One region of the Streptomyces sp. NPDC003023 genome, then DNA from elsewhere that is predicted to be linked to it. Evidence: riboswitches for the same ligand, from Rfam matches in the RefSeq annotation. Region 1 holds a riboswitch; each other region holds the start of a gene.
What was found. A riboswitch is a leader RNA that binds a small molecule or an ion and turns the genes downstream of it on or off. The one in region 1 is predicted to bind cyclic di-AMP.

Region 1 (3,200 bases):
AACAGTGTCTTCGACCTCTTCGAGGAGAACGTGCGCTACTTCCCCGCCCTGCTGCCCCTGTGCGACGACGAGGACCCGCACGAGACGCTCGACGGCGGCGACATCCCCGAACTGGCCGAGCTGACGCTGCACAACGGCACCATCTACCGCTGGAACCGCCCGGTGTACGCCGTCGCCTACGGCAAGCCGCACCTGCGCGTCGAGAACCGGGTCCTCCCGGCAGGGCCCACCGTCGCCGACACCCTCGCCAACGGCGCCTTCTACTACGGGGTGACCCGCGCCCTCGTGGACGAGGAGAGGCCGGTCTGGTCCCGGATGTCGTTCCAGGCGGCGGAGGACAACCTGCACGCGGCGGCGCGGCACGGCATCGACGCCCGGCTCTACTGGCCGGGCATGGGCGAGGTCCCGGTGGCCGAGCTCGTACTGAGACGTCTGCTGCCGATGGCCCACCGCGGGCTCGAGCTCTCCGGCATGGACTCGGCGTGGCGGGAGCCGCTGCTCGGCATCATCGAGCAGCGATGTGTCACCGGCCGCAACGGAGCCCTGTGGCAGGCCGAGACGTACCACCACATCGACGCGAGGAACCGGGTCGACCACCACGAGGCGCTTCGGCTGATGACCCGGCAGTACATCGAGTACATGCATCTGAACGCTCCCGCCCACACCTGGCCCGTCGACTGAACGAGGGGCGTTCCGGCCGGCTGCAGCCACAAGGCAAGGCCCGGCGCGGCATCCGCGCATCCGAACCGGAACCTTCTCGCGGGCCGTCCCACCCGCCCTCCCCGCATGCTGCAGGAGCCGTGGGAGCGCCAGGCCGTACGTCGCCCTGATGACGACCTTTCACCCCTGACGGCAGTCCTCCCGGCGCCGAGGCACGGCAGTCCCTCGGCGTGGTGCCGGCCGACCACCCGAAGAGGAAATGTCGCTTTCAGTGCGTTATCTGTGTAATGGGGTGCCATGCGTCGACGAGGTGCGCGGTCCGAGACGCCCCATTGACCCCAAGAATGTCCAATATCGAGTGAATCGCCACCTTTGCCAAGGAAGGTAAATTTCAGTGCGATTGCTGCGAGTTGGCAAGGATGTGGAGCCCTTGGCGGTGACCGTGGTTGCGCTCGGGGCCAGTGATGTCGGTCACCTGGCCGTCTGCGACGGACAGGTGACCGCGCCCGCCACTCCCCTTTGGCGGAGCGGAATTTGGGTTTCTTGACACGGTTATGACAATTGAAATGAACCGCGCGAAACCGCCTTTCGTATTGTGATCGACAATTCGCCACTTGTTTCGCCCGGATGCTCTCGCTTACGGTCACCGTCAATCCGGGTGGACCGCCGAATCCTGCCACCGTCCGGAAACCAGACCGCACCCACTCACGTACGGCAGGAGCGGGGGAACCAGGTAAGCCGCCGTACCGGATTGCGAACCGAATCCGGTACGGCTCGGGGTGAAGCCGCATTCTGTGCGGCCGGGCATCTCCAGCCCGAACCCGACAGCTCACCTCGCAGGCGACGGAGAGGAATTGGCCATGCCCGCAAAGGGTAAGCACCGTCGTCCCAAGTCCCGTTCACTCACCCGCGGGTTCATCGCCGCGAGCACGGGTGGCGCGGCTCTCGCCCTCCCGATCATGGGCGCGGCGACCGCCCAGGCGGCTCCCGCGGCGCAGCCCGTCGCCGCGGAGAAGGCCGTGGCTCCCGCCGCCGTCGCCTCCGCCGCACAGGTCGCGGCGAAGAAGACCGGCTCCGTGACCTATTCCGTGGTCGTGGGCGACTCCCTTTCCAAGATCGCCGATCAGCATTCCCTCGACGGCGGCTGGAAGCAGCTCTACAAGGACAACCGCAAGGCTGTCGGCGAGGACCCGGATCTGATCCACCCGGGCCTCGAGCTCACCGTCGGAGCCAAGGCTGCGGCGAAGGAAAAGGACGCGCCCAAGAAGGCCGACCGGACCGCCGAGACCGACCGCGCGGACCGCTCCGAGCGCAAGAGCGCGCCGGCCGCCGAGACCGCCGCGACGACCACGAAGAAGGCCGCGCCCGCCGCGAAGCCGGCCGCGTACGCGAACAACCTCGACGGCTGGATCAAGGAATCGCTGGACATCATGGCTCAGCACGGAATTCCGGGGTCCTACGACGGAATCCACCGCAACATCATGCGTGAGTCCTCCGGCAACCCGCTGGCCATGAACAACTGGGACATCAACGCCATCAACGGCACGCCTTCGAAGGGCCTGCTGCAGGTCATCCAGCCGACCTTCGACGCCTACCACGTCCCCGGCACGTCCTACGACCTGTTCGACCCGGTCGCCAACATCACCGCCGCGTGCAACTACGCCGCCGACCGGTACGGCTCGATCGACAACGTGAACGGTCCCTACTGACGGGACCTCGCGACGGCCTCGCCGTCGCAACTCACCGGGCCGGTGCCCGGGTCGCCCCCGACGGCGCCCCGGACACCGGCCCGAGTCGTCCCCGGGAACTTCCACGAGACGGGCCGGATCGCCTGCCCGCGGCCGTCGGAGGATCGACGGCCGAACCCGCGCAGCCCACTGCGCGAAGATCAAGCATGCTGGCGGATCGGCCAGGCTCAGAGCCCCTGACGAACAGCTTCTTCGGCCGTTTGCGGTTCCTCGTCTCGCGGTCCGGTTGCATAGGCCAGCGGTGGTGCGATGGCCTGGGCATCGGCGCCCTCGCCGACCCATAGCCCGATGAAGAGTGCCGCGGTCGCCTCCAGGAGTCCCGCTCGTTCGAGAGAGCCGCCGGCAACGGGCTCGCAGCCGACATGCCGCACCAACTCGTGTACAAGTGTGAGAGCCGTTGCGTCGTCTCCGCAGACCGGAACGGCCAGCCGCCGCCCGTCGAAAACGGGTGGCGACATGCGCCACACGTCCTCGTGGCAGAGATTGAACGCCTTGACCACGTGGGTTCCCAGTGCGGCCGCGGCCAGTTGCTGTGCGGCCGGGAGGCCACTCCGTGTCAGAAGCCGGAAGCCCGGACCGACCGGATTGGAACAGTCGATCAGCACCTTGCCGTCCAGGGCCACCCGCAGTGTCCGCACCACGCTCTCCCCCGCACCGAGGGGCAGAGCAACCAGCACCACCTGACCGAACTCGGCCGCCGCACGCAGACCGCCGGCCTTCGCACCGCCCCCGAGACGCGCCGCGAGCCGCTCCGCCTTGTGCATGTCCCGCCCTCCGACGGCCACGTCGTGC
Region 2 (3,200 bases), on a different contig from region 1:
GCGCACGTTCTCGGGAACGCGCACCGTCGACCCGTACTCGAAGCTGATGGAGGAGCGAATCGTCTTCCTGGGGACCGCGGTCGACGACACCGCGGCGAACGACGTCATCGCGCAGCTGCTGCACCTCGAGTACACGGCCCCCGACCAGGACATCTGCCTCTACATCAACTCCCCCGGCGGATCACTCAGCGCGATGTCCGCCATCTACGACACGATGCAGATCGTCACCTGCGACGTGGCGACGACATGCCTCGGCCAGGCGGTGTCGACCGCCGTCACCCTGCTCGCCGCCGGCGCGCCCGGGAAGCGCATGGCCCTTCCGGGCGCGCGCATCGTCATGCAGCAGCCCGCGTACGAGGAGCCGTTGCGCGGACAACCCTCCGATCTGGAGATCCACGCCGCGGAGTTGCTGCGACTGCGCGAACAACTCGCCGGAATGCTCACGCGCCACACCGGCCGGAGCCCGGAGCGCATCGCGGCCGACCTGGAGCGGGACAAGATCTTCGACGCCCCCGCCGCCAGGGAGTACGGCCTGATCGACCACGTCGTCGCGAGCCGCAAGATGCCGACCACGCCGCCGCACGGGGGCCGGTGAGCACCGGATGCTGCCGCCGGAACTGCCCTCACTGCCCGCGCTGACCCGCGCGGAGGCCGAGTTCGTCGACGCCTACCTCGAAGTCGTCGACCTGCTCGGCCGGATCAACCCGGTCCGCGGCCACCACACCTATGGAGCACTGCGCGCCGCGCAGGCGCTGGTCGGGCGGGCCGCCGCCCTCAAGGACGCCCTGACGCTCATGCACATACGGGGCGAGAACGAGGTGTACACGCACACGCTCACCGAGGCACTGCGCGTCCTGGACGGTGAACGCCGGGCGAAACGCGTGACCATTCCTCCCGGTCAGACGAGCTGACGGTCGTTCCGCGGCTGTCAACCGCCGACGGGGTAGCGGTATTTGTCCCCCGTTCGGTGGAGCTTCCCCGAAGTTGTTGCGTGTCGCAGGACTTGCGCCGCGCAACCACCGATCTGGCCCAATGGGCCGCTTCGTCGCTGGTACGACGATGCTTCCGGGACACGCGGGAAGCGGCCCCACAGCCCTGCCCACCCGAAAGGTCCAGTCGTGATCGGCTTCACAAAAGCCGTTTCAACTCGGAAATCGGACATGGGTGGGTAACGATCCGTGGGACGACAAGCCCCCGCCACCTTGACGGGGCGGTCCGGGCGGACGCTGAGTCCTGCCGCCGCACCGGATGCCTGGTCGACAGAAGTGCACCGGCAGGAGTGGAGGACCCGAGCAGTACGGCGCGTCCGGCGATCTTGGACACGCCTCGGGGTGAAGCCGCTGCGGCGGCCGGGCGTCTTCGCCGGTCCGAACCCGACAGGTCATCCTTCACAGGCGGCTGACGAAGGGTTGCGCATGACTGCGCAGATGCATCTCCCGCTCCTGTTCTCGCGGGCGGGCGCCGTATCGGCACTGACCATCGCCGCCGTCGGCGGCACCGTCCTCGCTCCGGGCAGCACTGCCGAGGCGTACGCGATCAGCAGCTACGCGAGCAAAGCGCTCAAGGTCGCGGCGTCGAAGCAGGGAGCGCCGTACCGGTACGGCGCCACCGGACCGAACCGCTTCGACTGCTCCGGGCTGACGCTCTATTCGTACAAGAAGGCGGGCAAAATACTGCCTCGTACGGCCCAGCAGCAGTACAACCGGACCCGCCATGTCTCCGCCGGCAACAGACAACGTGGCGACCTGGTCTTCTTCCACTCCGGCGGTGCCGTGTACCACGTGGGCATCTACGCCGGTCATGGAAAGATCTGGCACTCGCCCAAGACGGGCGACGTGGTCCGGTTGGCCAAGATCTGGACGCGGAGCGTCAAGTACGGCCGCGTGAGCTGACACACCGCCGCCGCCGCTGAGCTGACGTCCGGTCAGCACGCCGCCGACCGGACGAGCAGAGTCGCGCCGAGCATGGTCAGCGCCTTCCAAAGACGCCTTGGACGGCGCGGGGTGCGCGGCCCGCGCAACCACCGCCCTAGCCGGTCGAGGCCGCCGTCGAGCCCGCTCGCGCCGGTCGCGTCCTGTCGCGCCCCCGGAGTGCGGCGTGCACCGGGCGGTCACCCCGCACCGCGACGAGCTGGCGCGCCGGCCGTCCGGGCCCTGATGCGCGGCATGTTCGGCAGGGGCCGGTGCCGGGCAGGGAAGGCCCTGCCGTGAAGCGACCGCCCGTCCGGTCGGGACATGCGGTGGCCGTCCGCCGTCACGCGACGTTTCCGTCCGCAGTGGCCGCGCGTTGTCAGTTCTGTACCGGAACCGACCAGGGCAGCGCGATCCAGACGGTCTTGCCGCCCTCCGGGGTGGGCGTCACGGAGAGCCGGCCGCCCCGCTCCGCCGTGAGGGTGCGGATGATGACCATGCCCCTGCCGTTGTCCTGGCGCACGGCGGCGGGCAGCCGCCGAGGCCAGCGCGGATGGCTGTCGGTGACTCCGATGCACAGTTGCTCGTCGCGCTCCAGGCGCAGGTCCACCGTGAACGTCGGGGACTGCCCGAAGGTGTGCTGCACCGCGTTGGTGGCCAGTTCGGACACGATCAGCCGCACCGTGTCCACGGCATCGGCACAGGGCTCCAGCCCCCATTCACAGACGGTCTCCGTGACGTATCTCCGTGCGGTGGCAACCGACGCCGGATCACTCGGCAGAGTGATGGACGCTTCTTGGTGGTCTGCCATGGCGGCGCTGTCCCTTTCCCACCGGGCCGGCTCCGACTCGTAGCGGATGAAACGCGGGAACGGCCACGGATTACGCTTCCGCGTCAGACTGCCACTTATCGTGCTTCAGGGTCGGTGATCCACCAGATACGTACATATCTGTCGCTCGATGCGGTGAACTCTGCTACGGACGACCGTATTTACGGCCCCTGGAACGGGGCCCGGAGAGCGCCCGTCGCCTCAACGGGCCGGGGCGGTCGCGATGATCGTGGCGACCGCCGTGTCGATCTGCTGCTCGGTGAGATCCGCCCTGGCGGTGAGCCGGATCCGCGAGATCCCGTCGGGCACCGACGGGGGCCTGAAGCATCCGACGACCAGCCCCGCGTCCCTGCAGTCCGCCGCCCAGCGCAGTGCCGTGTCCGCGGAGGGCGCCTGCACGGAGACGACCGCGGCGTCAGGCCGGGCAGCGGTCAGCCCGGCGTCCGTCAGGCGACGGTGCA
Region 3 (3,200 bases), on a different contig from region 1:
TTGTCGGTCAGGACCTTCCAGCCGTCCCAGTCGTCCTCGAACAGCGGGTCCTCGATGGAGACCAGCGGGTAGGAGGCGGCGAGCTCCTCGTAGTACTCGGTCATCTCGGCGGCCGAGCGGGACTTGCCCTCGAACTCGTAACTGCCGTCCTTGTAGAACTCGGACGCGGCGACGTCGAGCGCGAGCGCGATGTCCTTGCCCGGGGCGTAGCCGGCTTCCTTGATGGCCTCGAGGATGAGGTCCAGGGCGGCGCGGTTGGAGTCGAGGTTCGGCGCGAAGCCGCCCTCGTCGCCGAGGCCGGTGGAGAGGCCCTTCTGCTTCAGGACCTTCTTGAGGGTGTGGTAGACCTCGGTGCCCCAGCGCAGGGCCTCGGAGAAGGACTCGGCGCCGATCGGCGCGATCATGAACTCCTGGATGTCCACGTTGGAGTCGGCGTGCGAGCCGCCGTTCAGGATGTTCATCATCGGAACGGGCAGCAGGTGCGCGTTCGGGCCGCCCAGGTAGCGGAAGAGCGGCAGGTCCGAGGCCTCGGCGGCGGCGTGCGCCACGGCGAGGGAGACACCGAGGATGGCGTTGGCCCCGAGGGAGGACTTGTCCGGCGTGGCGTCCAGGTCGAACATCGCCTGGTCGATCAGGCGCTGCTCGGTGGCGTCGTAGCCGACGAGCTCCGGGCCGATCTGCTCGATGACGGCGAGGACCGCCTTCTCGACACCCTTGCCCTGGTAGCGGTTCTGGTCACCGTCGCGGAGCTCGAGAGCCTCGAACGCACCGGTGGATGCGCCGGACGGAACTGCAGCACGACCCGTGCTGCCGTCGTCGAGGCCAACCTCGACCTCGACCGTGGGGTTGCCTCGGGAGTCCAGGATTTCCCGGGCTACGACGACGTCGATGGACGGCACGAGCATCTCCTTCTGGGATGTGACGCGAGAAAAGTGCAGAGGTCTGCTTGGCCTTGCGGCAAGAGCCTAACCGCCTCGGGGGCAAAGGCCGGCCGATGCCCGCCCGCTGGGACGAAAAAGGGCATCAAGACTCCCGCGGCCGGACAAACAGGGCTTTACCTACCTGCGGGTAACCGCTCTTGGGCCGTTCCGGCCCGCTACGGACCGAGCCCCGGCCCGGCGTGTACGGGGGAAGGTACGCCGGACCGGGGTGCTCGGATCCCGTTTCGCACGGGCGGGGTGACTCCGCGGCCGCCGGACCGCGGAGGGGGTGTCAGCCGAGGTGGAGCCGCTGACCCGGGTGGATCACGTCGGCGTCCTCGACGATGTCCTTGTTCAGCTCGAACAGCTTCTCCCAGCCGCCCTTGACCTTCTCGGCCTCGGCGATGCTGCTCAGGGTGTCGCCGGCCTCGACCGTGTACTCGCCGTCGCCCTTCTGGAAGGACTTCGCCTTCTTCTCCGGGGCCGGGGCCTCGGCGCGCTCGGAGCGCGTGGTGGGCGCCTCGGCACGCTTCTGGGCCGGCTGGGTGGGCTCGGCGTCGGCGGAGCCGGTGGCGGGGGTGGCGTTGGACAGGCCGACACCGCAGCTCGGCCAGGCGCCCTTGCCCTGGCCCGCCAGGACCTTCTCGGCTATCTCGATCTGCTGCGCCTTGGACGCCAGGTGGGCGTTCGAGGCGTACGCGGTGCCACCGAACGCGGCCCAGGTCGAGCTGGAGAACTGCAGGCCGCCGTAGTAGCCGTTGCCGGTGTTGATGGACCAGTTGCCGCCGGACTCGCACTGGGCGACCGCGTCCCATTCGGAGACGGTCGCGGCGGACGCGGAGCCGGCACCGAGGACCGGGGCGGCGATCGCGGCGCCGGCGACACCGGCGAGCGCGACGAGACGGGTGATCCTGGACGGGCGGCGGTGCTTGGCCTTGCCGGTGGAACGCAGCATGGAACTTCTCCTCACCGACGCCTGCGAGGTGAGCTGTCGGGTTCGGGCCGTGAGTGCCCGGCCGCGCGGTCCCGCGCGACTTAACCCCCAGCCGGTTCCGGTGCTTCGGTCTTCTCGATCCGAACGTCCGGCGCCGGCGCTTACCTTGGGTCCCCCGCTCCTGCCTTCGGCGCTCTGAGCGACGAGTGTTCCCCCCGACCGACGGCAGGATTCGGCGTATCGGTCGACGGTGCCCGCGGTGGCGAGCGGTTCAGACCGTAAACGCACCGCTCCCCGATGTTCAAAGTCGAACATCGGGGAGAAAGTACTCGAACCGGACACTCCAAGATGTCCGTTTTCGCAGGTGGGGGGCGGAGTGGCCGAATTCGCCGGGCGATTTGCTCCAGTTGAGACAAAGAGACCCTTGTCTCACTCGAACAGAACGGACATATGGCGATCAAACCACCCGCGAACTATCCCTGGTTCAGACCCAGATCGAGGCTCTGACCGGGCAGGATGAGGTCGGGGTCGGCGCCGACCGTCGCCTCGTTCGCCTCGTACAGGGCCGGCCAGCCTCCGGTCACCCCGTTCTCGGCGGCGATGTCGCACAGGTTGTCGCCGGGCTGAACGGTGTAGACACCGGGATCCGTCACCCCGTCCACCCCGGTGCGCCCGGAACTGTCACTGCGTGAGGCATGACGACCGTTGTCGCGCTCTTCGCCCGCATTGCCGGTTTCCGTCTCGTCCCCGGCCGGTGCGCCGCGGTGCCTGCCGGTGCCGTCCGTCACCTCGTCCGTCGCCTCGTCCGCAGGCGCCGTCCCCGAGGTGCCGTCGTCCGCGCCGGGAGCGGTGGGCTCGACCGGGGCGGCCGCGTCGCCATCCTTGGGCGCCGGCTCGGCGGTGGCGTCATCGGACGGCTGCGAGGCGTCCGCGTCCGGAGTGCCGGATTCGCCCGACGTGTCCGCGGTGTCGTCGGCGGTCCCGCCGTCCTCCGTGCCGGTCGGCCCGGCCGTCGGCGACGGGTCCGTCGACGGCTCGCCGGACGGCGCGTCGCTCTCCTGCGGCAGGGGGAGGATGCCGGGGTCGACACCGGTGTCCATGCCGTCGTCCTGCAGCCCCGCGAGCGGTCCGCAGGCGGGCCACGCCGCGGGCCCCTCGGCGGCGAGCACCTTCTCGGCGACCGCTATCTGCTGCGAGCGGCTCGCGAGGTCGGCGCTGGGCGCGTACGCGGTGCCGCCGTAGGCGGACCAGGTCTCCTGCGAGAACTGGAGTCCGCCGTAGAAGCCGTTGCCGAAGTCGGCGCTCCAGGCCCCTCCGCTCTCGCACTCCGCGACGCGGTCCCAGGT
Region 4 (3,200 bases), on a different contig from region 1:
ACGCCGTGTACGGGGCGTTCATGGTCCCGGTCTTCGGCCTGCTCACCTGGCTGACGATATGGACCCGGCAGCGCGAGCTGCGCACGATATCCGACCAGTTGCCCGCGTACGCCGCGGCGGGCTGGATGTCCCCGGCGGAACCTCGTGCCCTGTCGTCGATGCGGGCCCGCACGATGGCGCGCGACTTCGCCCGTCGCACGTACGGCCCCGCCGCCGGGCACGCGGTGTCGGAGTACGAGGCGTTCGCGACCTCGCTGGCCTTCCTGCGTCACCGGGCCCGTCGCGGCGCGGCCGAGCCGGACTTCGTGGCGCGGGAGCAGGAGTTGCTGCACCATCTCTGGCAGCGCAGGGAGGTGGCGGGGCCCTCGCTGGACTACGCGGCCCGGATGACCAGCAGGATCCCCGCGCCGGCGCCGTACCGCGACTACGACGGCTGGAACCCGTACCGCCGCTGAGCGCCGCACGACCTGACCGGCCTGCCGACCGCACGACCCGACCGGCTGCCGACCGCACGACCCGACCGGACGGCCCGACCGGACGGCCTGCCGACCCGACCGGTGGCGGACAGTCCGACAGCCCCGACGCGGGGGGTGGGCGTCGTGGCTGCCGGAGACAACGGGACCGCCCGGCACGGGGAAGAGTGCTGCTTCCCCCGTACCGGGCAGGGATCAGACGGTGAGGCCCTTGCCGCGCAGCCACGCCATCGGGTCGATGCCGGATCCGCCCGGCGTGTGCACCTCGAGGTGCAGGTGCGGCCCGGTGACGTTGCCGGTGGCGCCGACGCGCCCGATCGTCTCGCCGGTGGTCACGGTCTGGCCGGCACTCGCCGTCATCGACGACAGGTGGGCGTACAGGACCTCGGTGCCGTCGTCGAGCTCGAGGACGATCCGGTAGCCGTAGGAGCCGGACCAGCCGGCCGACTTGACCGTGCCGCCGTGCACGGCCTTGACCGGGGTTCCCGTCGGCGCGGCGAAGTCCAGGCCGGTGTGCTGGCCGGAGGACCACATCGAGCCGGACTCTCCGTACGTGGAGGTGATCGTGTACGAGGAGGTGGGCAGGGCGAAGCTCTTCGCGAGCTCGGCGAGACGCTCGGCCTCCGCCTTGGCCCGCGCGGCCTCCTCCGCCTTCCGCTTCTCCTCCGCGGCCTTGGCCTCCGCCGCGCTCTGCTGCTTCTCCGCTGCGGACGCGGCCTGTTCCGCGGCGAGCTTCTCCGCGGCTGCCCTGGCCTCCGCGTCCGCCTCGGCCTGCTGCTGCTCCGCCTGCTGAAGGATGCGCGCGCGAAGCGCCTCGCCCGCGCCGACAGCCCCGGCGGATTCGTCGCCACCGTCGGCGACGGTGGTCGCGGCCGTGAGCGGCGCGGTGTTCGCGAGCTCTGCCGCGTCGGAGTCGTCCGCGAGCAGAGAGCCGACGCCGGGAAGGGACTTGGCGTCGGGAAGACTGTCCGTGATCGCGTCGGGAAGGGAGATGGAGACGGCCGGCTTGTCCTGCGCGGTGGCTATGCCGCCCGCGCCGACAGCGGCGATCACGCCGACGCCGAGCACTGTGGAGCTGCGGGCGAGTCCGCCGCGCTGCTTGATGACACGGTGCCGACCGCGCACCGGGCGGATGGATTCCTCGGTGGGATTCCATTCCTCCAGGGTCCGCTCGGGGGCGTCGGCGCCGAAGCGTTCGGACGCGAAGCGGACCTCGGGGGCAGGCATGTTGGACGCCACGAAGGCGTTCTCCTTTCCTTCCTTCTCGCCTACCGGGTTAGCTGACGGGTTCGGAGCAGGAAGGTCTCCTACGGGCGCCTCGACCGCGAACTGCGCGGCAGAGGTGACCGATTCACCCCAATTGGTGGTTCCCCGGTTCCCTTGCGGGATTCGGCGCGTGCGCGCGGCGCCGCCTCTTACGACGACTTGGACGACCGCGCTGCGTTATCGAACGTTAATAGAAGGCGGTGCCCGATTCCAAGCTCTTCCGATTGATCATTAACGATTCCGGGCGGGACTTAACCGGACAGACGCGGGCGGAACCGGGCGACTTGATCAAACGTCAGCGGGCATCGAGTTTCTGATGTTGTGTCAGTTGTTATGCGCAGGGGTGCCCTCCGACTACGGAACGTGCACACCGTCCCGCGCCACTCGAGCACTGGAACCGATTCAGCCGCCGGCCCCCGGCTCCGGAGGGACCACCGGCACCGTCGTGCGCCGTTCCGGCTGCCCCTTCGCGGGGCGGCCGACCGCCAGCAGCGCCATGTCGTCGTTCGATCCGCCGCCGGTGTACCGGCGTACGTCGTCGACCAGTGCGTCCAGCAGGTCCCCCGGCCCGGGGAAGAGACGACCGCCCAGCCGTGCGACGGGGTCGTAGAAGTCCCCGTGGTCGTCCCGCGCCTCCGTGACCCCGTCCGTGAAGAGCAGCAGCGTCGCCCCGTCGGGCAGCGGGTACTCCTGGGCGCGGTCCGGCCATCCCGCCAACTCGCCCATCCCGAGCGGCAGTGCGGCCTGGGAGGGCTCCAGCACGTCCAGGCTCCCGTCGGCGTGCAGCACCAGCGGCTCGGGGTGGCCGCGGTTCACCAGCCGCACCAGAGGAGTGCCACGGGGAATCTCACCCAGCACGGCGGTGGTGAACCCCTCGACGGCGTCGAGGCCCTCCCGCCGCGTGCCCTCCCGTCCGAGTGCGCGCTCCAGCCGCTGGGCCACGCCCTCGAGCGAACGCTCCTGCTCCGCGGCCTCACGGAACGCGCCGATCAGCACGGCGACGGTCCCCACCGCGTCCAGCCCCTTGCCCCGTACGTCGCCGACGATGAGACGCACACCGTAGGGCGTGTCCTGCACCGCGAACAGGTCTCCGCCGATGAACGCGCCCGCCTGTGCCGCCTCGTAACGGGCGGCGATGTGCAGGCCGCCGATCCGGTCGACCGGCGTGGGCAGCACGGCACGCTGGGCGGTCTCCGCGATCACCCGGGCGGAGGCGAGCCGTTCACCGCTGCGGCGTACGACGTTGTTGATGAGCAGCGCGAGGACCGCGACCGTGATCACGGTGGTCGTCTCCGTCAGAGCCGTGATCTCGGCGAAGCTCCGGTTGATGGCGTGCATACCGGTGACGGCCAGGAGAGCGGCGACACCGGTGAGCAGGGTCGCCACCCAGGAGACGATCGGTGCCGCGAGGAGCGGGGCGGCGGCGAAAAGCGGCACCGCGGTGAAGCGGGTCGGAGTCAT

Region 2: it holds a riboswitch for cyclic di-AMP, as region 1 does, so the genes downstream of both, ACFYV1_RS29975 (C40 family peptidase) here and ACFYV1_RS00965 (transglycosylase SLT domain-containing protein) in region 1, are expected to answer to the same signal.
Region 3: it holds a riboswitch for cyclic di-AMP, as region 1 does, so the genes downstream of both, ACFYV1_RS32220 (transglycosylase family protein) here and ACFYV1_RS00965 (transglycosylase SLT domain-containing protein) in region 1, are expected to answer to the same signal.
Region 4: it holds a riboswitch for cyclic di-AMP, as region 1 does, so the genes downstream of both, ACFYV1_RS33175 (M23 family metallopeptidase) here and ACFYV1_RS00965 (transglycosylase SLT domain-containing protein) in region 1, are expected to answer to the same signal.

Annotation. Positions count from the first base shown of each region.
Region 1 covers NZ_JBIAPL010000001.1:271,636-274,835, forward strand. Annotated here, with positions in the region: gene ACFYV1_RS00960 (glutamate--cysteine ligase) at 1-681, shown strand, start outside; cyclic di-AMP (ydaO/yuaA leader) riboswitch at 1,349-1,516, shown strand; gene ACFYV1_RS00965 (transglycosylase SLT domain-containing protein) at 1,521-2,369, shown strand; gene ACFYV1_RS00970 (NADPH-dependent F420 reductase) at 2,576-3,200, opposite strand, start outside.
Region 2 covers NZ_JBIAPL010000012.1:94,518-97,717, forward strand. Annotated here, with positions in the region: gene ACFYV1_RS29965 (ATP-dependent Clp protease proteolytic subunit) at 1-595, shown strand, start outside; gene ACFYV1_RS29970 (hypothetical protein) at 603-911, shown strand; cyclic di-AMP (ydaO/yuaA leader) riboswitch at 1,240-1,412, shown strand; gene ACFYV1_RS29975 (C40 family peptidase) at 1,416-1,892, shown strand; gene ACFYV1_RS29980 (ATP-binding protein) at 2,290-2,721, opposite strand; gene ACFYV1_RS29985 (8-amino-7-oxononanoate synthase) at 2,941-3,200, opposite strand, start outside.
Region 3 covers NZ_JBIAPL010000015.1:68,696-71,895, reverse strand. Annotated here, with positions in the region: gene eno (phosphopyruvate hydratase) at 1-899, opposite strand, end outside; gene ACFYV1_RS32220 (transglycosylase family protein) at 1,213-1,875, opposite strand; cyclic di-AMP (ydaO/yuaA leader) riboswitch at 1,879-2,057, opposite strand; gene ACFYV1_RS32215 (transglycosylase family protein) at 2,328-3,200, opposite strand, start outside.
Region 4 covers NZ_JBIAPL010000017.1:37,094-40,293, reverse strand. Annotated here, with positions in the region: gene ACFYV1_RS33180 (PrsW family intramembrane metalloprotease) at 1-455, shown strand, start outside; gene ACFYV1_RS33175 (M23 family metallopeptidase) at 669-1,712, opposite strand; cyclic di-AMP (ydaO/yuaA leader) riboswitch at 1,724-1,878, opposite strand; gene ACFYV1_RS33170 (PP2C family protein-serine/threonine phosphatase) at 2,142-3,200, opposite strand, start outside.